DNA from 3 places in the Shinella yambaruensis genome. Region 3 is predicted to be linked to each of the others. Evidence: riboswitches for the same ligand, from Rfam matches in the RefSeq annotation. Region 3 holds a riboswitch; each other region holds the start of a gene.

Evidence for each region. Region 3 has a riboswitch for cobalamin ahead of WMC41_RS11005 (CbtB domain-containing protein). Riboswitches for the same ligand answer to the same signal wherever they lie in the genome.
Region 1: another riboswitch for cobalamin. It lies ahead of metE (5-methyltetrahydropteroyltriglutamate--homocysteine S-methyltransferase); the one in region 3 lies ahead of WMC41_RS11005 (CbtB domain-containing protein).
Region 2: another riboswitch for cobalamin. It lies ahead of nrdH (glutaredoxin-like protein NrdH); the one in region 3 lies ahead of WMC41_RS11005 (CbtB domain-containing protein).

What each region holds. Positions count from the first base shown of each region.
Region 1 covers NZ_CP150640.1:417,748-421,296, forward strand. Annotated here, with positions in the region: gene metE (5-methyltetrahydropteroyltriglutamate--homocysteine S-methyltransferase) at 1-1,606, opposite strand, end outside; cobalamin riboswitch at 1,708-1,922, opposite strand; gene WMC41_RS27795 (aromatic ring-hydroxylating oxygenase subunit alpha) at 1,996-3,225, opposite strand.
Region 2 covers NZ_CP150640.1:405,833-417,007, forward strand. Annotated here, with positions in the region: gene WMC41_RS27725 (TonB-dependent receptor plug domain-containing protein) at 1-781, shown strand, start outside; gene WMC41_RS27730 (ABC transporter substrate-binding protein) at 781-1,629, shown strand; gene WMC41_RS27735 (FecCD family ABC transporter permease) at 1,626-2,627, shown strand; gene WMC41_RS27740 (ABC transporter ATP-binding protein) at 2,624-3,421, shown strand; gene WMC41_RS27745 (DUF6925 family protein) at 3,414-4,448, shown strand; gene WMC41_RS27750 (adenosylcobinamide amidohydrolase) at 4,432-5,154, shown strand; gene WMC41_RS27755 (histidine phosphatase family protein) at 5,259-5,888, shown strand; gene nrdF (class 1b ribonucleoside-diphosphate reductase subunit beta) at 5,919-6,908, opposite strand; gene nrdE (class 1b ribonucleoside-diphosphate reductase subunit alpha) at 7,090-9,237, opposite strand; gene nrdI (class Ib ribonucleoside-diphosphate reductase assembly flavoprotein NrdI) at 9,234-9,632, opposite strand; gene nrdH (glutaredoxin-like protein NrdH) at 9,642-9,863, opposite strand; cobalamin riboswitch at 10,115-10,328, opposite strand; gene WMC41_RS27780 (acyl-CoA thioesterase) at 10,355-10,681, opposite strand; gene WMC41_RS27785 (acyl-CoA thioesterase) at 10,700-11,146, opposite strand; gene metE (5-methyltetrahydropteroyltriglutamate--homocysteine S-methyltransferase) at 11,170-11,175, opposite strand, start outside.
Region 3 covers NZ_CP150638.1:2,220,540-2,234,111, forward strand. Annotated here, with positions in the region: gene WMC41_RS10965 (serine hydrolase domain-containing protein) at 1-1,003, opposite strand, end outside; gene WMC41_RS10970 (TSUP family transporter) at 1,174-1,959, shown strand; gene cobO (cob(I)yrinic acid a,c-diamide adenosyltransferase) at 2,145-2,786, opposite strand; gene WMC41_RS10980 (GFA family protein) at 2,788-3,174, opposite strand; gene cobN (cobaltochelatase subunit CobN) at 3,174-7,301, opposite strand; gene cobW (cobalamin biosynthesis protein CobW) at 7,804-8,853, opposite strand; gene cobU (bifunctional adenosylcobinamide kinase/adenosylcobinamide-phosphate guanylyltransferase) at 8,857-9,381, opposite strand; gene WMC41_RS11000 (CbtA family protein) at 9,383-10,177, opposite strand; gene WMC41_RS11005 (CbtB domain-containing protein) at 10,190-10,366, opposite strand; cobalamin riboswitch at 10,415-10,782, opposite strand; gene WMC41_RS11010 (peptidoglycan-binding protein) at 10,862-12,736, opposite strand; gene WMC41_RS11015 (cobyric acid synthase) at 12,887-13,572, opposite strand, start outside.

The sequences.
Region 1 (3,549 bases), on a different replicon from region 3:
AACCGTAGCTTTGCACCCAGGCATGCTGCGTGAAGGCGAAGCCCGAAAGCTGCTCGCCGAAATACTGCACCATGTCGTTGCGTTCGAACTCGCCGTGAACAAGCACGTCGAGCCCGATCTCTTCCTGCCAGCGGATGGCCGCCGCCGTTTCCTGCTGGAGGAAGGCTTCGTAGTCCTTGTAACTGAGCGTGCCCCTGGCATGGGCGGAACGGGCCTTGCGGACGTCGCCGGTCTGCGGGAACGAGCCGATCGTCGTGGTCGGGAAGAGCGGCAGCTTGATCGTTTCCGCCTGGACCTGCCGGCGCGCCTCAAAGGCGTGCTTGCGGGCCTTCATGCCGGCGTCGATGCCGGCAATGCGCCCCTGCACGAGCGGGTCGGTCACTTTCGGCGAGGATGCACGGGCGGCGATAGCCTGCGAGGCGCTGTCGATGGCGTGCCGGACGGCATCCCTGCCCTGCGCAAGCCCCTTGCCGAGCGTCGAGAGCTCGCCGAGCTTCTGCGTGGCGAAGGACAGCCAGGACTTCAGGTCGGGGTCGAGTGCCGTTTCCAGTTCAAGGTCGATCGGGACATGGAGGAGCGAGCACGAGGCCGCGACCTCCACCAGTTCACCACCGCGCCCTTCCACGAGCGGGGCCAGCCGGTCGAGAATGGCGGCAAGGTCCGCCCGCCAGATGTTGCGCCCGTCAACGACGCCGAGCGACAGGACCTGCCCGGGGCGAACGGCGCTTGCGACCGCGTCGAGCTGTTCGGGCGCGCGGGCAAGATCGATGTGCAGGCCGGCCACCGGCAGCGCGGCCGCTGCATCGAGATTGTCCGCAAGCGCGCCGAAATAGGTCGTCAGCATGACCTTCAGGCCGGGCGCGGCCTTGGCCAGGGCCTCATAGGCCAGCTTGAAGGCATGGCGCTCGCCCTCCGTCAGATCGAGCGCCAGGATCGGCTCGTCAACCTGCACCCAGTCGGCGCCCGCAGCGCCCAGGCGGCGGAAGAGTTCTTCGTAGACCGGGAGCAGCCGCGTCAGGAGGTCGAGCGGCTTGAAGGTCGAAGGCCGCGCCTTGGCGAGCTTGAGGAACGTGACCGGGCCGAGCACCACCGGGCGCGTGTGGATGCCGAGGGCCTTGGCTTCCAGGAAGTGAGCGACGGGCTTCTGCGTGGTCAGCCTGAAGACCTGGTCTTCCGCGACTTCCGGAACCATGTAGTGGTAGTTGGTGTCGAACCACTTCGTCATTTCCAGCGCCGGAACCCCGTGGCCGTGACGGGCGTGGCCGCAATCCGCATGGCCGTCGCCCTGGCTGCCGCGCGCCATGGCGAAATAGAGGGACAGCGGCACCTCCCCGCCGTCCCACCCATAAACATGCGGAATGGCGCCGACCATGACGGCCGTGTCCAGAACGTGATCGTAGAAGGAGAAATCGTTGGAGGGGATCCGCGTGATCCCGTGTTCCTGCTGAAGCTTCCAGTGTTCGGCACGCAGTGTCTTCGCCGTTTCGATAAGTTCGGTGTCCGGGATCCTGCCGGACCAGAAGGCTTCGAGCGCAAACTTCAGCTCGCGGTGGCGGCCGATGCGCGGAAAGCCCAGAGAAGCGGTCGCAAGAGATTGATGTGACATTGTCATACCCCATTGGTTTCTGGGGGCATGGGTAAAGCGGACGCGTGCAGGCCCGCCGTCTTGTCGGGCAGGTGCAGCAACCACCGGGACACCCCGCCCGTGGACGTTATTTCGTCTTGGCAGGTCTCCTGGCTCACGGGTCATCGCCGCTGTCCGTCTTCCCAAGGCTCTCGCCTCAGTGACATTGCTGGACAGCGGCTCGCCGCTCACAGTTGCGGGGGCAGCCCCGGCATTGCCGAACGATCGGCGCACCGGATTCCCTCTTAGCCCTGAAGCGGACACACCGCCCCAGGGAACCACGACGCGACGACTTCACGCCATCACGGACGGATTGTCAATAGACATAAAGAAATCTTTATATCTTTATTTATCTGGCTGCGCCAAAATTCTCAGGGGCGGCTGATCTCGTCGAGATACCAGCCGATGTAGCGCAGCTCGTTGTGTTCCATCGGCGCGATAGGGCCGGGCACGAAATAGTGCGATTGCACCCCGCGCGCCGTATGCTCGATGATCGCCTTGTCCTCCGCCGTCGTGACCTTCCAGAGCCAAGTCAGCTTCGCGAGGTCGTAGTCCCTGCCTTCCTCCGCCTTGCCGTCGACGAGCCAGATCAGTTCCATCTCGCAGCTTTCCGCCGTCTTCGGAATGAAGCGGTAGATCATGCCATGGTCCGGATAGCAGACGAGGAAGGTCGTGCCGCCGAGATGGATGGAGGTGACGCCGCCGTCGAAACCGGTGAAGCGCCCCATCAGCGGCGCGACCGCCCTACCGTCCTCGCTGCCGCTCTCCACACCCTCATAGAGCGCGTAGCGGAAGGCGTGGATCGCCTCGCGGCCTTCGCGCGAGGTCTGCCAGTGATTGCCCGAGCCGACCTCGATGCCGAGAGCGCAGGTGCGCTGTTCCATCGCGGCATTCATCGCCTCGATCATGTGCAGCGGCTGCTCCAGCGCATGGGTCTGCGAATATTCGGGATGCGCGGGACCGCAATGATAGCATTCGACATAGTTTTCGACGGCGAGCTTCCAGTTGGCGGCAACCGGGTAGCTTTCGCGGTGGGCAACCTTGGCGCTTCCCCAGCCATACTGGCCACAGGTCGCATGCAGGAGGTGCTCGACCTCGGAAAACGCCAGCGGCACCTCGGCGAAGGAGATGAAGATCAGGCCTTCCACGACGCGGACATGCAGCGTCTTCAGCCCATGGTCCTCCCGCCTGAAATCCTTCGGCATCAGGCGCGCGGCGCGCAGGCTGCCATCATTGCCATAGGTCCAGGCGTGATAGGGACAGACGAAGACCCGCGCATTGCCCTTCGGCTTCGTGCAGACCTCCGCGCCGCGATGGCGGCAGACATTGAGCATGGCATGGATCGAGCCATCCGGCGCGCGGGTGACGATGACCTGCTCGGTATCGATGCGGAAGACCTCGAAGTCGTTCACGTCGGGGATGACGCTCTCGTGGGCGATGCAGTGCCAGTGGCGCCGGAAGATGCGCTCCATGTCGCGCCGGTAGATTTCCGGATCATGGTAGAATGGGCGGGCGAGACCATGGCCCGGCCGGTGCCCGGCAACAAGCCGGTCGATGAAATCAGCAGTTTTGTCGATTAAGGCTTCCGCGGTCGTTACCATGTTCGTTTCCCATAAATACCGGCTTTTGATCAGTATTCAGGGATGCGAGAACTAAAACAAGATCAACGGCTTGCCTCTATTAATCGATAAAATCGATCACAACGTCAGGCGCCGGAGACGGTTTCATGTCGCGATTGGAGATTCCGCGATCTTGCCGCACACGGTGCGCCTCCCTCGCGCATCCTCCGGCGGAAATGCCAAATCCGGCAATCGGATCATCGGGATGCGATAGATCGGCCGAAGGATGGATCGCCCGTTCCAGGCTGGCAGACGGGCCGACGGAGCCGGGCCGGGCTTCTTGAATGCGTCATCGTGGCGGGTGGG
Region 2 (11,175 bases), on a different replicon from region 3:
CGGTGGCATCCGGCAGGACTGGAACGGTGCATTCGCCGATGCCGCCACCTGGACGGTGAGCGCGGCCTGGCAGGTGCCGCAGGCCGATACGCGCCTGCATGCCTCCCTCGGCACCGCCGTCACCAACCCTACCTTCTACGAGCAGTTCGGCTATTTTCCCGGCACGTTCAAGGGCAACCCCAACCTGAAGCCGGAGGAAAGCCTCGGCTGGGATATCGGTGTCGAGAAGAGCTTCTTCGACGGCGGCCTCATCGTCGACGTGACCTATTTCCGCCAGAACCTCGAAAACGAGATCGCCACGGTCTTCAATCCGGACTTCACGTCGACGCCGGTCAACCGTGACGGCGAAAGCCGCCGGCAGGGTGTCGAGGTCTCCGCGACGGTCGACTTCTTCAACGGCCTCACGCTGACCGGCGCCTATACCTATACGCAAGCGACCGAACAGGCGGAGGCCGGCGGGCCGCGCCTTGAGGAGGTGCGCCGGCCGCGCCACATGGGCTCGCTGAACGCCGCCTATGTCTTCCACGACGAGCGGGCGCGCGTCTTTGCCGAGGCGGTGTTCAACGGAAGGATGAAGGACGTGGTCTTCGCCACCCTCGTTCCGCCGCGCGTGACGCTCGGCGGCTACACGGTGGTCAATGTCGGCGGCAGCTTCAAGGTCAACGACACGGTGGAGGTCTTCGGGCGCATCGACAACCTGTTCGACCGCGACTACCAGGAGGTCTACGGCTTCAACACGCCGGGCCTGACGGCCTTCGCCGGCCTGAAGGCGACCTTCTGATGGGCAGCCGGCGCTGGCTTGCGGCGATCCTTGCCGGCCTCGCCTGGCCGGCCGCGGCCACCGGTGCCGACAACGTTCCGCAGCGTGTCGTGTCGATGAATGTCTGCACCGACCAGCTGGCCATGCTCGTCGCACGGCCCGGCCAGCTTCATTCGGTCTCCTATCTGGCGCGCGACGCCGGCACCTCGGCCATGGCGGAGGAGGCCGGCGCCTATGCCGTCAACCATGGGCTGGCGGAGGAGATCTTCCTTATGAAGCCCGACCTCGTGCTCGCCGGCACCTACACGACGCGCACGACCATCTCGCTGCTGCGCCGGCTCGGCTTCCGCGTCGAGGAATTCCAGCCGGAAGCCTCCTTCGACGAGGTCCGCGCGAATCTCGCCCGCATGGGCGACCTGCTCGGCAATCCCGTGCGGGCGAAGACGCTGATCGCCGGCATGGATGCGCAGATCGCGGCGCTCGAAGCCGCAGGGACGCCGCGGCTGCGCACAGCCCTCACCTTCGCCAACAGCTACACCGCCGGCTCCGGCACGCTCGTTTCCGAAGTGGTGAAGCGTGCGGGCCTCGACAACATCGCCGAGATGCTGGGCATGACGGGAACCGCCCGCCTGCCGCTGGAACTGCTCGTCCTTGCCGATCCCGAGCTGATGGCGGGCGGCCGGTCAGAGGTCGAAGGGCCGGCCCTTGCCGAACAGAACTTCGCCCATCCGGCCTATCGCGCCCTTGCGGTGGCCACCGCCGAGGCACCCCTCGAAAACCGGCTGACCGTCTGCGGCGGGCCGTTCACCCTTGAGGCCGCCCGCGCCCTGCAGGCCGCCGCACGCCGGGCCAGGGGGGCCGCACCGTGACCATCCGCTCCCATTTCCGGACCACCCTCGTCTTTCTTGCGGCGATAACCCTCGCGCTCTTTCTCCTCTCGCTCACCATCGGCCCGGCCGACGTCGCCTTTTCCGACAGTCTTCGCGCCCTGTTCGGCGGCGGCGAGGAACTGCTCGTCCTGGTGATGCAGGAAATCCGCCTGCCCCGCGCGCTGCTCGGCTTCATCGTCGGGGCGACGCTCGGCCTTTCGGGGGCGGCGCTGCAGGGATATCTGCGCAATCCGCTGGCCGAGCCGGGGCTGATCGGCATCAGCGCCTCGGCTTCGCTGGGCGCCGTCATCGCCATCTATACCGGCCTTTCGGCGCTTTTCATGCTCGCCCTGCCGCTCATGGCGCTGGCCGGCGCGATGCTGGCCGTCCTCGTCCTCAAGGCGATGGCGGGCGCGGACGGGCGGCCGCTCACGGTCATCCTCGCCGGCATCGCGATCTCCAGCCTTGCCGGCGCGATGACCTCGCTGGTGCTCAACCTCTCGCCCAATCCCTTTGCGGCGACGGAGATCATGTACTGGATGCTCGGTTCGCTCACCGACCGCTCCATGCCCCATGTCTGGCTGGTGCTGCCCTTCACGGCGGCCGGCTGGCTGCTGCTGTTCCGTCTCGGCCGGGCGCTCGACGCGCTGGCCCTCGGCCCCGACGCGGCCGCGAGCATGGGCGTCGACCTTGCGCGGGTGCAATGGCTTGCCGTCGCCGGCACCGCGCTCTCGGTCGGGGCCGCCACCGCCGTCACGGGCGCCATCGGCTTCGTCGGCCTCGTCGTGCCGCATGTGCTGCGGCCCCTTGTCGGCGCACAGCCTTCGCGGCTGCTGCCGGCCAGCGCGCTCGGCGGTGCGGCGCTCCTGCTTTGCACCGACACGCTGGTGCGCGTCATCGCGCCGGATCGCGACATCAAGCTCGGCGTGCTGACGGCCATCGTCGGCGCCCCCTTCTTCTTCTGGCTCGTCTGGTCGCACAGGAGGGCGGGGCTGTGAGCATCCTCACCATCGAGAACCTGTCGGCGACGCTCGCCGGCAAGCGCGTCGTGGACGGCGTCTCGCTCACCGTCGGCAAGGGCAGCTTCACCGGCCTCATCGGTCCGAACGGCGCCGGCAAGTCGACCTTCCTGCGCGCCTGCCTCGGCCTCGTGCCGGCCAGCGGCACGGTCCGTCTCGACGGCGTCGACCTCGCCGGCCTTCGCGCTGCGGAGCGCGCGCGCCACCTCGCCTATCTGCCGCAGGAACGCGAGACCGCCTGGGCGATGAGCGTGGAGGCCGTGGTGGCGCTCGGGCGCCTGCCGCACCATGCGCGCTTCGCCGCCCCTTCGGAACGGGATCGGGCGGCGATAGAGGCCGCGATCACCCGCATGGACCTTTCCGCCTTCCGCCACCGCGCCGTCACCAGCCTTTCCGGCGGCGAGCGGGCACGCGTGCTCATCGCGCGGGCGCTTGCGCAGGAAACGCCGGTGCTGCTGGCGGACGAGCCGCTGGCCGGGCTCGACCCGCAGCACCAGATCGCGCTCATGCGGCTCTTCCGGGAGCTGGCGGCGGAGGGCCGGATCGTCATCGCCTCCATGCACGACCTGACGCTCGCCGCGCGCTGGTGCGACCGGCTGCTGCTCCTGCATCGCGGCCGCGCCCATGCGGAAGGCCGGCCGGAGGCGGTGCTGACCGCAAGGACCCTTGAAGACGTCTATACGGTCGAGGCGTTCATCGGCGCCGCCGCCGGCGGCCTGATCGTGCAGCCGGTCGACCTGTCGCAGAAGAAGGATGAAGACGACCATGGCTGACCTCCGGGATATCCTGCAAACCCACCTCGTCGACGAGAAGGCGGGCTGGAGCATGGGCTCCTTCGGCGCCATCGCGGAATTCCACCAGGACAAGGGCGAATATCTCGAAGCCGATGCGCCGGCCCTCTTCGTGCGGGCGACCCGGCGCGGCGCGATCCGCCTCAATGCCGCGACGGTGGACCGGATCGAGCCCGTCGCCTACGAGACGCTGAGCCCGAAGCCGCACCGCTGGAGCCACGCCGTCGCCCTGTGCCTGCCCCACCGGGAGGCCGCCGGGAGCAGGCGCGATACCCTCACGGAACTCGGGCCGGACGAGGATGCGGTGCGCCCCGCCGACCGCAGGGCGATCCTCTTCGACATGGGCCTCGGCCTGCCGCAATGCGATTTCTGCATCCGTACCGCGGATCCGGACCTCCTCGCCCTCCTCCGGGAAAATGCCGGACGCAGCCTGTTCGATCCTGCAAATCCGGCCGGCGGCGCCATCCTGAAGGCCCATCCCCACCGGGTCGCGCTGACGCGCATCGGCCGCGTCGAGGTCTTCCAGAAGATCGGCGGGCCGGATACCGGCGGCGTCTCGCCGCCCGGCCCCCATACCCACCTTCTGCCGCAGCTCCTGAAAGCGAAGCGCACCCATTCGGCCAACACGCCGATCCCCGACCATCTGGTGCCGCTCGGCTATCTCCACCCGGCCAATCCGGTTATGGACGGCATGGGAGCGGATACGGACTTCGACATCGACGACCACGCCCGCTTCCAGGGTCTCTACGACCAGTTCGCCCGCCCCGACCTGCCGCTGCTGCGCAAGGCCGTGCTGGAGGCGCTGGGCCGGAAGGTCGAACCGGGTGATTTCGCCGCCCCCTCCGACCGCTTCGGCCGCGCGGCGCTGCGCCTGACGCTGCGCCAGCAGCACCGCCTCGCCGAAAAATTCTCCGGCAGCACCTATTGCGAGCTGGTGGCGCGCTGGCGCGCGGTCTTCGACAAGGCCTCCGACACCACAGCGGCGGACGACGATGCGCCCGGCCATTGAACGGGAAGGATCCGCAGGCCGCGTGCACGCCTTCTCGATCCGCTGGACGGCGCCTTTCCTCGTCGCGGAATTCACTGAGCCGCAGAACATGCTGAGCTGGTCGCTCACCCGGCCGGGCTTCGTCATTGCACGCTCCGTCGCCTGGCTCGAGGTCCGCGACGGGGACCTGCCGGCGCATGTCGATCCCGTCGCGCTCTTGCGCAGGCGCATGGAGGCCGCCGGCCATGGCGAGGCGGTGCATCTCATGACGTCGCGCAGCCTCGCGCACCACCATCTCGCCAGCGCCGGGGCCGGCGCCGTCACCTCCTCCTGCCTCGCCACCGTCGGCCTTTCCAATGCCGGCCGGGTGGGCGAACCGTTCGACGGAAGCGCGCCGGCCGGCACGATCAACCTCCTCGCCCATGCCGAAACGCCGTTGTCCGAGGCGGCGCGCATCGAGGCGCTGTCGATCGCCGCCGAAGCCCGCACGGCCGCCATCATCGATCTCGGGCTCATCCGCGATGGCCACGTCGTGACCGGCACGGGAACGGACTGCATCGTCGTCGCCTCGCCCCGCGGAAACCCCGAAGCCCCCTTTGCCGGGCTTCAAACCGACGTCGGCCTTTCGCTTGGGCGCGCCGTCTACGACGCGGTCAGGGCGGGCGGGCTGCACTGGCTCGCGGAGCGGCGGAGCCCACGCCCGCAAAATGCGGCAACGGGGATGTGACCGCCGCGGGATTCCACTGGCGTGCCGGGATGATATGGATATCTATCGGCAGCGCGCCAGCGCGGCGTCCCTTGTCCCTTGACCAGCGTGGAGCATGGATAGACGTGAAGACGGAAGCAGAAAAGCCGAAGCCGGCCGCAGGCAGGGCCACGCGCCTTGTGATCCTTTGCCGCGGCGCGACCGTGGCCAATCAGCAATCGCGATTTTCCTCCGACGATCCGCTGCTGCCCAGGGAACGGGCGCAACTGGTCGAACTGGCCCGGGGCCTGCGCCGGTTCGAGACCGTGCTGCACGCACCCGAGCGTCCTGCCATTGAAACCGCCGCCGCCTTCTCCCCCGACGCGGCATCGTGCCCGGCGCTCCGGGATGCCGACTACGGACGATGGAACGGCCGGACGGTTGCGGATGTGGCGGAACGGTCGCCGGAGGACCTGCAGCGCTGGATGTCCGACCCGTCCTCTACCCCGCATGGCGGCGAGCCGTTCGAAACGGTACAGGCCCGGGCGGCGGCCTGGCTGGAGAGCCGGCATGCGAAAGGCGGAAACACGCTGGCCGTCACCCATGCCATCGTCCTGAAGCTGCTGTTCCTGCATGTGACCGGTGCGCCGCTCGCCTCGATCTGGCGTATCGACGTCGAACCGCTCGGCATGCTGGCGCTTTCCAGCAACGGCAGGCGCTGGGCGCTGCGAAGCTTCGGCACGGGGCTGCCGGGCGGGCCGCCGGAAAACGGCTGACCCGCCGCGCGGGATCTCGGGCTCCCGGCCTCAGAAGTCCCAATCCTCGTCCTCGGTCGCCACCGCCTTGCCGATGACATAGGACGAGCCGGAGCCGGAGAAGAAGTCGTGGTTCTCGTCGGCATTCGGCGACAGGGCGGAAAGGATGGCCGGGTTGACCTTGCAGGCTTCCGGCGGGAAGAGCGCTTCGTAGCCAAGGTTCATCAGGGCCTTGTTGGCATTGTAGTGCAGGAACTTCTTGACGTCCTCGGTAAGGCCGACGCCATCGTAGAGCTCCTCGGTGTACTTCGCCTCGTTGTCGTAGAGCTCAAGCAGCAGGTCGAAGGAAAAGTCCTTGATCTCCTGCCGCTTTTCCGCACTCAGCCGCTCTGTCCCGCGCTGGAACTTGTAGCCGATATAGTAGCCGTGCACCGCCTCGTCGCGAATGATGAGGCGGATCATGTCGGCGGTATTGGTGAGCTTGGCGCGGCTCGACCAGTACATCGGCAGGTAGAAGCCGGAATAGAACAGGAAGCTTTCGAGGAAGACGCTGGCGACCTTCTTCCTGAGCGGATCGCCCGACGCATACTGCTCCATGATCAGCGCGGATTTCTTCTGCAGGAATTCGTTCTCCTCCGACCAGCGATAGGCGTCGTCCACGTCGGGCGTCAGGCACAGCGTCGAGAAGATGGAGGAATAGGAGCGCGCGTGCACGGCCTCCATGAAGGAGATGTTGGAGAGCACCGCCTCCTCGTGCGGCGTGACGGCATCCTCCATCAGCCTCACGGCGCCGACGCCGTTCTGGATCGTGTCGAGCAGCGTCAGGCCGGTGAAGACGCGGATGGTGAGCTTCTGCTCTTCCGGCTTCAGCGTCGCCCAGGAGGGGATGTCGTTGGAGAGCGGCACCTTTTCCGGCAGCCAGAAATTGCCCGTCAGACGGTTCCAGACCTCCAGGTCCTTGTCGTCCTCGATGCGGTTCCAGTTGATGGCGCGCACGGCGGCGGCCGCTTTCGGGGTCTTGGTCTTCACTTGGATATTCATGGCGTTCCTCGAATTCGAAATCTTCTTGCTCTGCCCCTCATCCGGCTGCCGCCACCTTCTCCCCGCGGGCGGGGAGAAGGGATATGCCGCACCGTTTTCCACAAACATCCCCGCTTCGGCGGGGCAGGTCCCCTCTCCTCGCTTGCGGGGAGAGGGTTAGGGTGTGAGGGGCAGTCTGGGTTTAAAGCGCGCACGACACGCAGCCCTGCACTTCCGTGCCGGACAGCGCCATCTGGCGAAGGCGGATGTAGTAGATGGTCTTGATGCCCTTCTTCCAGGCGTAGATCTGCGCCCGGTTGATGTCGCGCGTCGTCGCCGTGTCGCGGAAGAACAGCGTCAGCGACAGGCCCTGGTCGACATGCTGCGTCGCCGCCGCATAGGTATCGATGATCTTCTCCGGACCGATCTCGTAAGCGTCCTGATAATAGTCCAGGTTGTCGTTTGTCATGAACGCGGCCGGATAGTAGACGCGGCCGATCTTGCCCTCCTTGCGGATCTCGATCTTCGAGACGATCGGGTGGATCGAGGAGGTCGAGTGATTGATGTAGGAGATCGAGCCCGTCGGCGGCACGGCCTGGAGATTCTGGTTGTAGAGGCCGCCTTCCATGACTGCCTTCTTCAGGTCCGCCCAGTCTTCCTGCGTCGGAATGTGAATGCCGGCATCTTCGAAGATACCTCTCACCTTCTCTGTCGCCGGCAGCCATTCGGCTTCGGTGTATTTGTCGAAGTATTCGCCCGAGGCGTATTTCGAGTTCTCGAAGCCCTTGAAGCTGATGCCCTTTTCCACCGCCAAGCGGTTCGATGCACGGATGGCGTGATAGGTCACCGTATAGAAGTAGATATTGGTGAAATCGATGCCTTCCTGCGAGCCGTAGAAGATGCGCTCGCGGGCGAGATAGCCGTGCAGGTTCATCTGCCCGAGGCCGATCGCGTGGCTGTCGTCATTGCCCTTTTCCACCGACGGAACCGAGGAGATATGGCTCATCTCGGAGACGGCGGTCAGCGCGCGGATCGCCGTCTCGATCGTCTGGCCGAAATCCGGTGAGTCCATGGCGGCGGCGATGTTGAGGGAGCCGAGATTGCAGGAAATGTCCTTGCCCATCTTCGAATAGGAGAGGTCGTCGTTGAATTCGCTCGCCTCGCTCACCTGCAGGATTTCCGAGCAGAGATTGCTCATGGTGATGCGGCCGGCGATCGGGTTGGCCCGGTTCACCGTGTCCTCGAACATGATGTAGGGGTAGCCCGATTCGAACTGGATCTCGGCGATGACCTGGAAGAAATCGCGCGCCTTGATCTTCTTCTTGCGGATGCGGCCGTCCTCGACCATCTCGCGATACTTCTCCGTCACCGAGATTTCGGTGAAGGGCACGCCGTAGACGCGCTCCACGTCATGCGGCGAGAAGAGGTACATGTCGTCGTTGTTGCGGGCGAGCTCGAAGGTGATGTCGGGAATGACGACGCCGAGCGACAGCGTCTTGATGCGGATCTTCTCGTCGGCATTCTCGCGCTTGGTGTCGAGGAAGCGCATGATGTCCGGGTGATGGGCATGGAGGTAGACCGCCCCCGCCCCCTGCCGCGCGCCGAGCTGGTTGGCGTAGGAGAACGAGTCTTCCAGCAGTTTCATCACCGGGATGACGCCCGAGGACTGGTTCTCGATCTGCTTGATCGGCGCGCCCATCTCGCGCAGGTTGGTGAGCGAGAGTGCGACGCCCCCGCCGCGCTTGGACAGCTGCAGGGCGGAATTGATGGAGCGGCCGATGCTCTCCATGTTGTCCTCGACACGCAGCAGGAAGCAGGAGACGAGCTCGCCCCGCTGCTTCTTGCCGGCATTGAGGAAGGTCGGCGTCGCCGGCTGGAAGCGGCCGGAAATGATCTCGTCGACGAGGCCGCGGGCAAGCTGCTCATTGCCACGCGCCAGGGTCAGCGCCACCATGCAGACGCGATCCTCGTAGCGCTCGAGGTAGCGCTTCCCGTCAAAGGTCTTCAGCGTATAGGACGTGTAATATTTGAACGCACCGAGGAAGGTCGGAAAGCGGAACTTCCTGTCATAGGCGTGATCGAACAGATCGCGCACGAAGTTGAAGGAATACTGGTCCAGCACCTCCTGCTCGTAATACCCCTCCGTCACCAGGTAATCGAGCTTTTCCCGGAGATTGTGGAAGAACACCGTGTTCTGGTTGACGTGCTGGAGGAAATACTGCTTTGCCGCCAGCCGGTCCTTGTCGAGCTGGATCTTCCCCGTCTCGTCGTAGAGGTTCAGCATCGCGTTCAGCGCGTGGTAGTCCAGCGCCGTGATCTCCGGGGCCTTCGGTGCTTTTTCGAGCGTCATCGTGTCCAAAATCGTTCCAGTCCCTGTCTGACGTTATCGACATCCTCATCCGTCCCGAGCAATTCGAAACGATAGAGGAACGGCACGGCGCATTTCGCGGAGATGATGTTGCCCGCGACGGCATAGCCGGTGCCGAAATTGGTATTGCCGGCCGCGATCACGCCGCGGATCAGGCTGCGATTGCGGGGATTGTTGAGGAAGCGGATGACCGGTTTCGGCACCGCCCCTTTCTCGCCACCCCCGCCATAGGTCGGCGAGACCAGCACGAAAGGCTTTCCCGCCTCCGGCGGCTCCCCGGCCGCATCGACCGGGAGCCGCAGCGCCGCGACCCCGAGCTTCCCGACGAAGCGGTGGGTGTTTTCCGACCGGCTGGAGAAATAGACGAGCCGGGCCATCGCGCGGGGTCAGGCGAGCGCGCTGATCATGTCCGGGCGGAAGCCGGCCCAGTGCTGCTCGCCGGCAACGACGACGGGCACCTGGCGATAGCCGAGACCCTGCACGAGCGCGAACGCATCGGCATCCTCGGAGATATCGACGACGCTGTAGTCGATGCCCTGGCGGTCGAGCGCACGGGTGGTCGCGGTGCACTGGACGCAGGCGGGCTTGGAATAGACGGTGATGGACATGGCTTTCCTCGTGATTTGGCAATCGGGCATCAGGAATCGTTCGGACATCCGCCGATGACCGTTCTTCAGGCTGGAGATGACAGGGGCGGCCGCCCGCGAACGGCCGGACGCGGGGCGCCGCTTACTCGCGCGGAGGAACTGGAAACAAAATCGACATGACTTCACCCCGAGACATTTCTGCGGGGCATCAGGGGAGACGGCGGGGCGGCATCACTCGCGCCCCAACGCTCGCCGACCGGACACCCCGCCCGTGGACGTTCATGCGCGAGGCAGGTCTCCTGGCTTGCGGGTCGCGGCATCCGTTCGCCTTCCCAGGACATACATCCCAGTGGCTTTGTCGAACGAATGCTCACCGCTTACAGTTGCGGGGGCAGCTCCGGATTGACGCAGCATCATGCCGCCCCGGATTCCCGTCTTAGCCTTCGATCCTTTCGAATCGAAGGAACCTCGAACACAAGATATAGTAGACGAGGTAAAAAATGCGTCAACGGCTATGATGGCTTATCAACGGTTTCGTGACGGCCGACGGGAACGGGGCGGTCCTGCCGATCGACCGCGACCATGACGAAACGGCCGTTCGCGGTGCATGTGCGGGTTCCGCTCGTCAGGTCTTCCGACCAGAGCTCGACCGCGACGGTCATCGACGTACGCCCGACGCGGGTCACGGTGGCCATCGTATCCACGATCGACCCCACGGCGACCGGCGCACGGAAATCGACCCGTTCGGAGGCGGCAAGCACCGTGATGCACCGGCCGTGGCGCGTGGCGGCGACGAAGGCGGCCTTGGTCATGGCGGCGAGTGCCTCGCCGCCGAACATGCGGCCGGAACTGTTCGCCTAGTCGGCGAAAACGATATCGCTCGTGCATGTCCCGCGACCGGGCGGCTCCCGCATGTCCGCCAGCGGCGGCAGGCACCAGCCCGGCGTCCTGCCTTCCGGAACCGCCACCATGCTGAAGCTGCCGCGCGTGCACAGCCGCCGTTCGCCGCTGACGAGGCCTTCGGCGACCATCTCCACCTCCACCGTCATCGAGGTGCGGCCGACACGCGAGACGCGGGCCACAAGCTCGACCAGCTCACCGACGCGTGCGGGGGCCTGGAAATCGACGCGATCGACGGATGCCGTCACGAAGGGCACGCGCCCGTGGCGGGTCGCGGCGATGAAGGCGATGCGGTCCATCAGCGCCAGCCCGGCGCCGCCGAACAGCGTTCCGTGATGGTTGGTATCCCCCGGGAAGACAAGATCGACGAGACGGCTGGGCGATGCCGGGATTGCTCCCGGCATCGCAGTGTCTTCAAGCGCACGCTTCATTG
Region 3 (13,572 bases):
GCGCATTGTAATTGCCGGAAAAGATGACGCAGGCGATATCCGCCTCCGGCATCAGCCAGAGCCGCTGGCCGCCATTGCCGAAGCCGGCCATCCACGGCCGCTCCCCGCCGAAGGCCGGCACCGGCGCGGCGCCGAGAAACCAGAAATGGCCATAGTCGAGCCCGTCTCCGGTCGAGACGGCCGGTGCCAGCGAGGCGTCGAGCCAGGCCTTCGAGACGACCTGCCGCCCGCCGGCGCGCCCGCCCTCCAGCACGAGGCGGCCGATGCGCAGGAGGTCCGGCGCGGAAAGGCGAAGGCCGGAGGCCGGCGAAGCGACGCCATCCGCCCCACTCAGCCACTCGAACCTTGAAATACCGAGCGGCTGAAAAAGCGCCTCGCGGGCGAAATCCTCGATCCGCCGGCCGGTGCCCCGCTCGATGACCGCCCCGACCAGCGCCGTCGCCCCGCCGCAATAGACCCAGTGGGTGCCGGGCGCATGCAGCACCGCCTGCTCCAGGACGAAGCGATAGCGGTCCGGCGCGTTCTCCATGGCGATCTCGCTGTTCAGCGGGTCGGCATAGGAGCGGTCTTCGTCCCAGTCGAGCCCGAGCGTCATGGTCAGCGCATGGCCGATCGTCAGGCCGGCGCGCGCCGGATCGGCGGCAAGATCCGGATAGTCGGGAAACTGCGCCAGAAGCGGCGCCTGCGGCGGCGGAACGAGGCCCCGGTCGAGCGCGATGCCGTAGAGCAGGCCGACCACGCTCTTCGTCACCGACCGGAGGTCGTGCAGCGTCAAGGCGCCGAAGGCGACCGTGCCGAGCGGCATGCCCCAGCTTTCGTCGGGCGCCTCACGATAGTGCTCCAGCACCAGCTTGCCGTGCCGGCTGACCAGCACCGCATGCACATCGCGGATGAGGCCCGCTTCGATGCCGGCGAGCAGCTTGCGCGCCAGCGCGGGATCGAACCCCAGCTCCGCGGCCGCCGCCCGTTCCCATTCGCCATCCGTTTGCTGATCTGCGTGCATCGCGGCCTCCCCTCATGGCGCCGCCGATGTATCGGCGGCCAGCCTGTTTGACCCGTCCTGCCCGGCCGACGCAAGCACCTTCATGCGCGCAAGGCCGCCGGGCTTTGCTTTTGCCGCGCAGTCTGACAGAAGGGCTGGCAATCCTCTCCTCGCATTCCCCGAGTCCCGCCGTGGCCGATATCGCCCTTCATATCCTGCTCTTCCTGTTCCTCGCCGCCTTCCTTGCCGGTTTCATCGATTCCATCGCCGGCGGCGGCGGCATGATCACCATCCCCGCCATGCTGATCGCCGGCATCCCGCCGCTCGAAACGCTCGGCACGAACAAGCTTCAGGCGCTGTTCGGCTCCGGCTCGGCGACGCTGGCCTATGCGCGCGCCGGCCATGTCCGGCTTCGCGAGCAGATGCCGATGGCCGTGCTCTCGGCGCTGGGGTCGGCCTTCGGCGCCTTGCTCGCCACCGTGGTGCCGGGCGACCTGCTGAAGGCGATCCTGCCCTTCCTGCTCGTGGCCATCGCCGTGTTTTTCGGGCTGAAGCCGAATATCGGCGATGTCGACAAGCACCGCCGCATGGGCGTCTTCCTCTTCACCGCCACCATCGTGCCGCTGATCGGCTTCTATGACGGCGTGTTCGGCCCGGGCACCGGCTCGTTCTTCATGCTGGCCTTCGTGACGCTGGCTGGCTTCGGCGTGCTGAAGGCGACGGCGCACACCAAGCTCCTCAACTTCGGCTCGAATGTCGGCGCCTTCGCCGTCTTCCTCGCCTATGGCGTCGTCCTGTGGAAGGTCGGCCTCGTCATGGGCATCGGCCAGTTCCTCGGCGCACAGGCGGGCTCGCGCGTCGCGATGAAGAACGGCGCCAGGATCATCAAGCCGCTGCTCGTCATCACCTCGATCGCGCTCGCCATCCGCCTGATGGCCGATCCGGGCCATCCGCTGCGCATCTGGCTGGGGTGGTGATTACGGATTTCAGCCCGCCTGTCATGACCTGAGGGCACGACGTCGAAAGGCCCCCCTCACCTGCCTGCCGGCATCCTCTCCCCGCAGGCGGGGCGAGGAACGACGGGCGCGCCGTTTTCCTCCTTCTCCCCGCCTGCGGGGAGAAGGTCCCGGCAGGGGGATGAGGGGCGACGCTTCCCTCACGATCAGTATTCCACGCCCTGCTGCGCCTTGATGCCGGAGCGGAAGGGATGCTTCAGCAGTTCCATTTCGGTCGCGAGGTCGGCGATCTCGATCAGCTCGTCCTTTGCGTTGCGGCCCGTCAGGACGACATGCGTCATGTAGGGCTTTTCCGTCTTCAGGAACTCGATCACCTCATTGACGTCGATATAGTCGTAGCGCAGCGCGATGTTGATCTCGTCGAGCAGCACCATGGAGTTACGCTCGTCGCGGATCAGCTCCTTCGCCTTCTCCCACGCCTTCTCAGCCATCGCGACATCGCGCGCGCGGTCCTGCGTTTCCCAGGTGAAGCCCTCGCCCAGCGTGAAGAACTGGCAGAGATCGGAGAAATGCGCCTCGATGAGGTCGCGCTCGCCCGTCACCATGGCCCCCTTGATGAACTGCACGACGGCGCAGGGCTTTCGGTGCGCGATATGGCGGAAGATCATGCCGAAGCCGGCTGTCGACTTGCCCTTGCCCTTGCCGGTATGGACGATGACGAGGCCCTTCTCGTCCGTCTTCGTCGCCATGATCTTTTCGCGCGCCTGCTTCTTCTTCGCCATCTTCTCCGAATGGCGGGCGAGCTCGGCTTCGTTCATGCCGGCGGTTTCGTCGTGGTTTTCGCTCATGTCAGCCTTCCCGTTTCGGCAGGTCGTCCTCGCAATGCAGCCAGGAAACCCGCTCGTTCCAAAACCCGTGCTGGGTGATATCAACCCCGCTCGCATCGTCCAGCGAGGCGACGTAGAGATCGATGATGCCCGGCCGCTTGTCCGTTTCGTAGCTCATCGGCGAGCCGCAATTGCCACAAAAGCCGCGCCGCACACCCGGCGAGGACGCGTAGTGGCGCAACGTATCGCCTTGAAACGCAAGGTTCTCCGTCGCCACGCAGAAGAATGTCGTCACCGGCGAGGACGTGGCACGGCGGCAGCTTTCGCAATGGCAATGGCCGGTGCTGATGATGTCGCCGGAAAACGAAAATGTCAGGGAACGGCAAAGGCAGCGGCCGGCAAGCTGCATCACGAAGCCCTCCTCTTTCCGAGCATGTCCAGCTCGAAGCGCGCGGAGTTCGAGCGCGGCGTCCAGAGCTGCCGGTCGATCGCCTCGGCGAACCGCGCCGCCATTTCGGCAAGCGCCGCCGGGTTCTTCTCCATCAGGAAGTCGCGCACCCGCTCGTCGAGCACATAGGCCTGGTAGGCGGCCTCGAAATGATGGTCCTTCACCGCGCCGGTCGTGGCGGCGAAGGCGAACATGAAATCGACCGTCGCGGCGATCTCGAAGGCGCCCTTGTAGCCATGGCGCATGACGCCGTCGATCCATTTGGGATTGACGACGCGGGCGCGCACGACGCGACCGATCTCGTCCTCCAGCGTGCGCACGACCGGCTTTTCCGGCCGCGACAGGTCGTTGTGATAGACGACCGGCTGCTTGCCGGAAAGGTGCTCCGCCGCCGCGGCCATGCCGCCCTCGAACTGATAGTATTCGTCGCTGTCGAGCAGGTCGTGCTCGCGGCTGTCCTGGTTCTGCACGACGGCCTCCAGGCTCTTCATGCGCGCCTCCAGCCGCTCGCGCATCGGCACGCCGTCGCTCGTCCCGTCATAGGCATGCGCGCCCCAGGCGAGCCAGGCCTCGGCAAGGTCGCCGCGCTCCGTCCACAGCCCCTCGTCCATCATCGTCTGCAGGCCGGCGCCGTAGCCGCCGGACTTCGCGCCGAAGATGCGGAAGCCGGCCTGCTTCAGCGCCTCGTCCTCGGACGCGCCCTTGGCTGCCAGCGCCGCCGCTTCCGCCCGCATGCGGGCGGCGATCGGGTTGTCGGCATCGTCCTCGTCCAGCGCGCCGACGGCGCGCACGGCCCGGTCGAACAGCGCGATCTGCTCCGGGAAGGCATCGCGGAAGAAGCCGGAAATGCGCAGCGTCACGTCGACGCGCGGATGGCGCAGCACGGCCGGCGGGATGATCTCGAAGCCGGTGACGCGGCGCGAGGCCATGTCCCAGGTCGGCTTGACGCCGATCAGCGCCATGGCCTGCGCGATGTCGTCGCCGCCGGTGCGCATGTTGGAGGTGCCCCAGGCGGTGATGCCGAAAGAGGTCGGCCATTCGCCGTGGTCCTGCGCATAGCGGGTGACGATGAGCTCGGCGGACTTGCGGCCGAGCTCCCAGGCGGCCGGGGTCGGCACCGCGCGGCTGTCGACGGAGTAGAAGTTTCGGCCCGTCGGCAGCACGTCCGGCCGCCCGCGCGTCGGCGCGCCGGAAGGGCCCGGCTCGATGAAGCGCCCGTCGAGGCCACGCAGCAGCGCGGCGATCTCGGCCGGGCCGCAGGCGGCGATGGCGGGGCGGATGCTGGCCTCGATCACATCGAGCACGGCGCGGGTGGCGTGCCAGTTTTCCGGGCAGGCAAACGTCCCGTCCACAAGCCTTGCGGCGAGCAGTTCGATGCGCTCGACCGTGTCGCCCTTGCTGCGCCAAGGGGTGTCGGATTGCGTGGCGAGGATGCCGGGGCGCGGGCCGGTCCAGGGATCGGAGGGGATGCAGTCGAGCGGGTCGAAGGCGTATGAAGCGCTACCCCCCTCTGCCCTGCCGGGCATCTCCCCCTCAAGGGGGGAGATCGATGGGGGTACGCGTCCTGTTCCATCCGCAGCCAAGGCGGTTGGCTTCAACGCGGCGGGGAAAACGGAGTCAGGCTCCCAGCCGATCTCCCCCCTTGAGGGGGAGATGGCCGGCAGGCCAGAGGGGGGTGCGGCCTCCGCAAAAACATCCGCCGCGATCGCCCGCTGCAGGCTCGCCTCGCCGCCCTCGCCGAGGCCGCGGGGCACGCGGGCGAGCGCCAGCGTCAGGTCGGTCAGAAGCCGCCCCTCGGGCGAGACGCCGAAGACGTGCAGGCCGTCGCGGATCTGCATTTCCTTGAGGTCGCAGAGATAGGCGTCGAGCTTCTGCAACGCCGCCTCCTCGCCGTCCGAGCGGGCGATGCCGGCGTCGCGGTCGAGGCCGATGTCGCGCACGAGGTCGAGGATCTGCTTCGTCAGCAGCTTGATGCGCCGCGGATCGCCGCCGGAGGCGTCGTAATATTCGTCAACCAGCGCCTCGAGGTCCTTCAGCGGGCCGTAGGTCTCCGCGCGGGTCAAAGGCGGCGTCAGGTGATCGATGATGACGGCGGCGGAGCGGCGCTTGGCTTGCGTGCCCTCGCCCGGATCGTTGACGATGAAGGGATAGAGATGCGGCACCGGGCCGAGCACGGCTTCCGGATAGCAGGCCTCCGACAGCGCCAGCGCCTTGCCCGGCAGCCATTCGAGATTGCCGTGCTTGCCCATGTGCACGATGGCATGCGCGCCGAAATGCCCGCGCAGGAAGGCGTAGAAGGCGAGATAGCCATGCGGCGGCACGAGGTCGGGCGAATGGTAGGTGTCCTTCGGATCGATATTGTAGCCGCGCGCCGGCTGGATGCCGACCAGCGTCTCCCCGAAACGGGCAAGCGGCAGGGCGAAGACATCGCCGCTGACGAAGGGATCGTTCTCCGGCGCGCCCCAGCGGGCGGTCATCTCCGCCTGAATCCGTTTCGGAAGGGAGACGAAGAAGGCCTTGTATTGCTTCAGGGAAAACGTTTCGCGGATTTCGCGCCCGTCGCCCGCCGCGTTGGTCGGGCCGGCCATCAGGTGGGCGATCAGCGCGTCGCCGTCGGCCGGCAGGCCTTCGACCGCATAGCCTTCCGCCGCCATGGCGCGCAGCACCTCCATCGTGCCGGCGGGCGTATCGAGGCCGACGCCGTTGCCGAGGCGCCCGTCGCGGTTCGGATAGTTCGCCATTACGAGCGCGATGCGGCGTTCCGCCGGCGCCGCACGCCGCAGCCGCGCCCAGCCGGCGGCCAGCCGGGCGGAAAAGCGGATGCGGTCCTCGACCGGATCGAGGCTGACGATGTTGGTTTCGACGCACTCGTCGTAGCGCGCGGCCGCCTTGAAGGAGACAGCACGGGCGAGCACGCGGCCGTCCACCTCCGGCAGCGAGACGTTCATGCCGAGGTCGCGCGCCGTCAGCCCCTGGCCGGAGGCCTCCCAGGCCTTGCGCGAGGAGCCGGAGAAGACGACCTGCAGGACCGGCGCACCGGTCTCGTCGAGCACGGTCGGCTTGCGGCCGGCGCCGGGGGCGGACACGGCAAAGCTGGTGGCGTTCAGCACCACCTCTGGCCGGGCCTTGGCGAAGGCGGCCCGCACCGTCTCGATGGAGACGGGCTCCTTGAGGCTGGAGACGAAGAGCGGCAGGGCGCGGAGACCCTCGGCCGCCAATGCCTCAATCAGCATTTCGACGGGGCGTGTCTCGCCGCTCTGGACATAGGCGCGGTAGAAGCAGATGGCGGCGGTGGGGGGAGCGCGTTCCTGCGAGGCAGGAGGCGCAACACCCCCCTCTGGCCTGCCGGCCATCTCCCCCTCAAGGGGAGAGATTGGCAGGAGGCCGGGCCGTGCCCCCTCGACACCGTCCGGGGTTGCAGCGTCGCCAGATGGGAAGGAAACCGCTGCCCCATCGATCTCCCCCCCCGAGGGGGAGATGGCCGGCAGGCCAGAGGGGGGGAGCGCCGCCAGCGCCTGCCACGTCTCGATATCGACCACGCCCCGCCCCGGCCACCAGATGCCGGCCTTTTCCAGCGGCATCGCCGGTTCCGGCCTGTCGCCGCCGAAGACCAGGGCGTCGGCATAGGCAAGGAAGCGGTCGGCATTGTCGGCGCCGCCCTCGTTGAGATAGGCCCAGAGGGTCTGGCGGTCGGTGTCGTCGATGCGGTTGAAAGGCGCGAGGCCCTCGTCCGGCCGGTCGTCGCCGGGCAGCGCCACGAGCCTGATGCCGTTGGCAACGGCGGTCGCCAGCAGCGCCTCCAGCACGTAGCGGAAATAGCTGGCGCCGCCGAGGGCGCGGATGACGATGAGTTTGGCGTGGCGGGCGGTGCGCTCGATATAGGTATCCACCGACATCGGATGGGAGAGCGTGGCGAGGCTGGCGAGCCGCAGCCGCGCTTGCGTGTCGCGCGCGCGATGGGCGGCCGCGATGGCGGCAAGCTCTGTGTCGGCGGCGGAAAGGAAGAGGATGTCGCCCGGCGTCTGGCCAAGGTCGATCGCCTCGCTGCCGTCGGCAATGGTTCCCTTCTGCGCTAGGAGGAGGTGCATGCGGCGCCTCCGCTTTGCCGGCAGGGCAATCGCATATGGATGGAAAACGTTGCCACCCCTCCTTCTCCCCGGCAAGGAGAAGGTGCCGGCAGGCGTATGAGAGGGATGCCGGAGGCGCAAACGATCCGTCCGAGCCACCCCCTCATCAGGCCCGGAGCCTGTCCTCGGGCTCGCCTTTGGCGAGACCCGTGGGGGCCACCTTCTCCCCGGCGGGGAAAAGGGGAGAGCGGCAACGTCGAACGCCATATGCGATTGCCCTGCCCTTGCCGGCGTGCCGGGAGGATGGGTCCTCGGGTCGAGCCCGAGGATGACGACAGGAGGAAGGGGCGGTGGACAACAGCCGCGGTTGTCCCTGCCGCGCCGATCGATAGGCTCTTCGGCCGCTCCTCCCCTCCGTCATCCTCGGGCTCGACCCGAGGATCCACCGGTACGGCACGCCCAAAAAGGCCAAACCGTACCTGAAACGCCGAAGGGAGGGACTGCCGCACGCTCATGCCGAAACTCACACCGCCGCGGCGATGGCCGCGCGCACGGCGGCTTCGTCCATGTCGTGCAGGCCGATGACGACGAGGCGGGTGCCGCGGGTCTCGCCCGAGGCCCAGGCGCGCTCGAAATAGTGGTCGATGCGGCTGCCGACGGCCTGGACGAGCAGGCGCAGCGGCTTGCCGGGCACGTCGGCGAAGCCCTTGAGGCGCAGCACGTCGTGTTCGGCGATCACGCCCTTGAGGCGCTCGATGAAGGCGGCCGGCTCGGCGATGGCGGGCAGCTCGACGACGAAGCTGTCGAATTCGTCGTGGTCGTGCTCCTCGCCGTTCTCGTGCTCCAGCTCGTGGTGCGACTTGCGGTTGGCGATGTCGTCTTCCGTGCCGACGCCGAGGCCGAGCAGCACGGCGGCGGCGACCTCGCCGTTCTTCGCCTCGATCATCGAGGGCTTGCGGGCGGTGCGGGAGGCGACCTCGTCACGCACCGACTTCAGGCCGTCGGCATCGATCAGGTCGGTCTTGTTGAGCACGATGAGGTCGGCAGCGGTGAGCTGGTCCTCGAAAAGCTCTTCCAGCGGGCTCTCGTGGTCGAGGTTCTCGTCTTCGACGCGCAGCGCATCCACCTTGTCGTGGTCGTCGGCAAAGCGGCCGGCGGCGACGGCGGCGCTGTCGACCACGGTAATGACGCCGTCGACCGTCACCTGCGTCTTGATCTCCGGCCAGTTGAAGGCCGCGACGAGCGGCTGCGGCAGGGCAAGGCCGGAGGTCTCGATGACGATGTGGTCCGGACGGTTCTCCCGCTCCAGGAGCTTCGTCATGGTGGGGATGAAATCGTCGGCGACGGTGCAGCAGATGCAGCCGTTGGTGAGCTCGATGATGTCGTCCTCGCTGCAGGCCTCCGCGCCGCAGCCCTTCAGCACGTCGCCGTCCACGCCGAGATCGCCGAACTCGTTGATGATGAGCGCGATGCGTTTTCCGCCCGCATTCTGGAGGAGGTTGCGGATCATCGTCGTCTTGCCCGCGCCGAGGAAGCCGGTGATGACGGTGGCGGGGATCTTCTGTTGCAGCATGGCTCAACCCTTCATTTTCAGCGGCAGTCCGGCCGCGATAAAATAGACTTCAGGCACGAGGGCGGCGACCTTCTGGTGCAGCCGCCCGGCATGGTCGCGGAATTCGCGCGCCATGCGATTGTCAGGCACGATGCCGAGGCCGACCTCGTTGGAGACGAGGACGATGCGGCCGGGCGCCTGCCGGATGGCCTCCAGGAGGCTGGAGGATTCGGCGGCGATGTCCCGCTCTTCCAGCATCAGGTTCGTCACCCACAGCGTCAGGCAGTCGACGAGCACGGCCCGGTCGGCCCGCGCCACGTCCCTTATGCGCGCGGCGAGCGCCAGCGGCTCCTCATGGGTCTGCCAGCCGTCGCCGCGATCCTCCCGGTGCCGCGCGATGCGCGCGCGCATCTCGTCGTCGAAGGCGCGGCCGGTGGCGATATAATGACGCGAGAGGCCGGTCTCGGCGACCAGCCTCTCGGCAAAAGCGGATTTTCCGGAACGCGCACCGCCCAGAACCAGGACGGCTCCGGGCGATGTCGATGTCATGTCAGGCAGCCTTGGCGATCTTCTCGTTGGCAAAGCCGAGCGAGAGGCCGAGCACGATCCAGAAGAACAGGGTCGTGGCCAGGGCGGCGACGGCGAATTCCGCGCCGAGCACGGCCGGAACGTTGCTGGAGATGTCGCCCGGCTGCGGCGCGCCATAGACCTGCGGCGCCGCGATCAGCACGATGCCGATGACCTTGGCGACGATGTTCTGCTTGAGGAACAACAGGTAGAGGCCGGCTGCCGAAAGGATGACGGTCGCGATCCACCAGACCTGGCGGTCGCCGAGATCGGCGGCGGGGAAGCCCGGAAGCTCCGGCGGCAGGCCGATGGCCGGCAACATGTGCACGGCAAGCCACCCCGCCGCGCCCCAGAGCGCGCCGTTCGCCACCGTGATCGGATGGCCGGAAACGAGGCTGAAGCCGGCGAGCAGCAGGCCGAAGCCGGCGCCGGTGACGAGGTTGGCGAGCAGCGTGCCGGAGAACCGGCTCATGCCGAACATGATGCCGCCCTCCTCGTGATCCTCGCCCTCATGGGCATAGGCGACGGAAACCGGCGAAAGCGCCGAGGCGATGTCCAGGATGACGGCGCCGAGCGAGGAATGGTCCTGCGTCTGTGCGGCGCCCTCCGTACCGGTGCCGGGCGTGGTGCCTTCCGCGGCGGGCGCGGCTTCGTCGCCGCCCTCGAATTCCTCGGCATGCAGGATGAGCGGAACGACACGGGCCTCCTGGGCGGCCGTCATCAGCACGCCGGAGAACAGCCCGGCCACCAGGGCGGCCAGGAGATAACGAACGATCATGTCGAAAACTCCTTAGTGGCAGGGAAAGCCGTAGGAGTGACGCGTATCGTGGGCCGTGTCATGCAGCACGGCGGAATTCGCAAGGCCCGCGCCGAACACCAGGAAGGCGCCGAGCAGGAGAGCGAAAACGCCGGCGACGAGACGGTCGTTGGCGGAAAGGGTAACAGAAGACGTAGTCGAAACAGCCATGACAACCTCCGTGCAGGCGGCGGGGAAACCTCCCCAGGTCGGACGAAATGTCCTTCGCATTGGCTGGCAGGTCTCCTGGCTCGCAGCGTCCGGCGTCCAAAAACGCCTGCGGGTCGCCCTCGCCTTCCCAGGCTCCGGCATCGCGAAAAGGCGGACGATTCGTAGAGAAAGAGGCGTCCAACCCCTGCTGATCGCGATGCCACCCAGTGGCTTTTCCGGCTGGTTGTCACGGCGCGGGGCGAAGGCACCATTGCCCCGTTCCGCGCAGATCCTCCCGTCCGGATGGGCGTCCCTCGCCACTCTACAGTCGCGGGGTCGGCCGTGATTGCAGCGCCCTGGTTGGGTCCGCCGCGTCACATTCCCATTTACTCCCCGATCCGTTTCCGGATCCGGGAACCATCCAATATCCCGGATGATTATGCTTCCGCCCCTGCGAAGTCAATCGACCGGCAGCGTCATCACCTGTGCTGAAACCGCCGTCCGGCCGTCGCGATCTCAATAGCCGGGGATGATCACCACGCCACCGCCGCCATTGTAATAGCCGTCGTCGCGATAGTAGCGCTCGTAATAGCCGTCGACCGGGCCTTCGAGCACGTCGTAGTCCTGCTGGTAGCGGCGCTGGCGATTCTGCCGGGCCTCGGCATATTGCGCGGCCTGCCGGAGAGCGCGGTACTGCTGGCGGGAGAGGTAGCCGTCGGCGCGGTAGCCGGACGCCCCCTGCCAGGCGGCGATCGCGGCGCGGGTGCGCGAACCGAAGACGCCGTCGACGCCATAGGTGTTGAAGCCGAGCATGCTCAGCCAGCGCTGCGCCTGCACGCGGGTCGAACGATCCATATAGGCCTCGCGGCGGTCGACGACCGGCTGCTCGGCCTTCCGCTCGGTTTCAGCGGTGGCCGTTTCGCTTTCCTGCTTCGGCTTGGCCGCCTGCCGGGCCGTGTCTGCCAGCGCCGCAAGGCGCTCGCGCGCATCGGCGACGAAACGGCCGTCCGGATATGCGTCGAGATAGGCGCGGAAGGCCTTTTCCGAACCGTCGAGCACGGCCTTCTGGAAGGTCTCCTCCTCGCGTTTCGCCGCATCGTCGGCGCGCTCGACGGCAAGGCCGCGGTTCTTCGTGTCCGCGTCCTGCGCTTCGTTTTCGCGGGCCGCGGTGTCGTTCGCCTGCGCGGCCCGTTCGGCGGCGGCCGCTTCCTCGGCGCGTTTTTCGGCTTCCTCGGCAAGGCGGGCCGCCTCGGCGGCCTTGGCCTCGGCGTCGGCAGCGGCCTTCGCGGCTTCCGCCTTCAGCCGTTCCACCTCGGCGGCCTTTTCCTCAGCAAGCTTGCGGGCAGCGGCGGCCTCTTCTTCGATCCGCGCCTTCTCGGCCGCGGCAGCCTTTTCCGCTTCGACGCGCCGGGCCTCGACCTCGCGCCGGGCAGCGGCTTCCTCTTCCGCACGCGCCTTTTCCGCGGCGGCGGCCTCTTCGGCCTTCTGGCGCTCGGCCTCGGCCTTCAGGCGGGCTGCTTCCTCCGCCCTGGCCTTCTCGGCGGCGGCCGCGGCCTCCGCCTTCAGCCGCTCGGCCTCGGCGGCCTGCGCCTCGGCGAGCTTGCGGGCGGCCGCTTCCTTCTCTTCCGCCTCCGCCTTCAGGCGCGCGGCCTCTTCGGCGCGGGCCTTTTCCGCCGCGGCGGCTTCCGCGCGCGCCTTCTCCTCGGCCGCGGCCTTTTCCTCGACAAGCTTGCGCGCCGCGGCAGCCTCTTCCGCCTTCTTCGCGTCGGCTTCCGCCTTCAGGCGCGCCGCCTCGGCCTTGGCTTTCTCGGCTTCCGCCGCTTTCTGCGCATCCTCTTCGGCCTTCAGGCGCGCGGCTTCCGCCTCGGCGTTGGCCTTTTCGGCCTCAGCCACCTTCCGCGCCTCTTCCTCGGCCTTCACACGCGCCGCTTCCGCATCCGCCTTGGCTTTCTCGGCCTCCGCGATCTTGCGGGCCTCCTCTTCGGCCTTGGCCTTTTCCCCAGCGGCCTGTTCCTCCGCCTTCGCCTTTTCGGCGGCAGCGGCCTGCTCGGCCTTGGCCTTGGCATCCGCCTCGGCCTCATCGGAGGCGCCCGTCGCCGGCTTCGCCTTGGCGGCGGCCTGCAGTTCGGCGATGCGCAGGCGCGCCATGGAGGCGAACGTGCCGTTCGGATATTGCTTCAGGTAGCCTTCATACTGCGCGACATCGCTGCCGGCGGAGACCTTCTGCCAGAGCGAGAACTCCTCTTCCCAGCGTTTGCCGGCGCTGCCGGCCTCCTTGCCGGTCGCAGCCTGGGCAAAGGCGACCGCCGGCTGGCCGGCGAGCGACAACCCGACGATGCCGGCGATGCCGAGCCGCACCAGAACGGAGCGTGCGAGAGGTCCAGAACCCATATATCCCACCCTTTCGGATCGCGCGAAGGCGCCAGCGCCCGGCGATCCCGGGCGGATTTCCGTCACTCCTCGCACCGAATTCTGGCGCAACTTTGGTGCGGCAGGCCGGCAGCGGAAGAACCCGATGGCTGAACGTTTCAGAAGGCCGGTTTAATCAGCCCGGGCTAAAAGGCCGTCGAGCCATCGCGGGTCGAGAACCGCCTCCAGCTCCGCCGCCACGCCGTCGAGCGCCGCATCGACGCTCGCCCGGTAATCGAAGCCGCCGCCCTCGATGCCGAAATCGGCAAGCAGCCCGGCGCGGTAGGCGTCGCTCGACAGAAGACCGTGCAGATAGGTGCCCATCACCCGCCCGTCGGGCGAGATCGCGCCGTCCGGCCGGCCGTCGATGCTGACGGGGGGACGCAGCGTGTCCGGCCCGGTGGTGCGGCCGAGATGGATCTCATAGCCTTCGAGCGGCACGTCATATTGCAGGGAGCGGGCCGTGCTGTTGCGCACGGTCTTTTCCGGCGCCATCTCGGTCTCGACCGCCAGCAGACCGAGCCCCTCGACCTCCCGCTCGCTGCCCTCGATGCCGAGCGGGTCGGTGACGCGGCTGCCGAGCATCTGGTAGCCGCCGCAGATGCCGATGATCCGGCCGCCGCGGCGCCTGTGCAGGGCAAGGTCGCGGTCCCAGCCGGCGGCACGGAATTCGTGGAGATCCGCAATAGTGGACTTGGAGCCCGGCAGGACGACGAGGCCGGCATCGGCCGGAAGCCGCTCGCCCGGCCGCACGAAGACGAGGTCCACCTCCGGCTCGGCCTTGAGCGGATCGAGGTCGTCGAAATTGGCGATGCGCG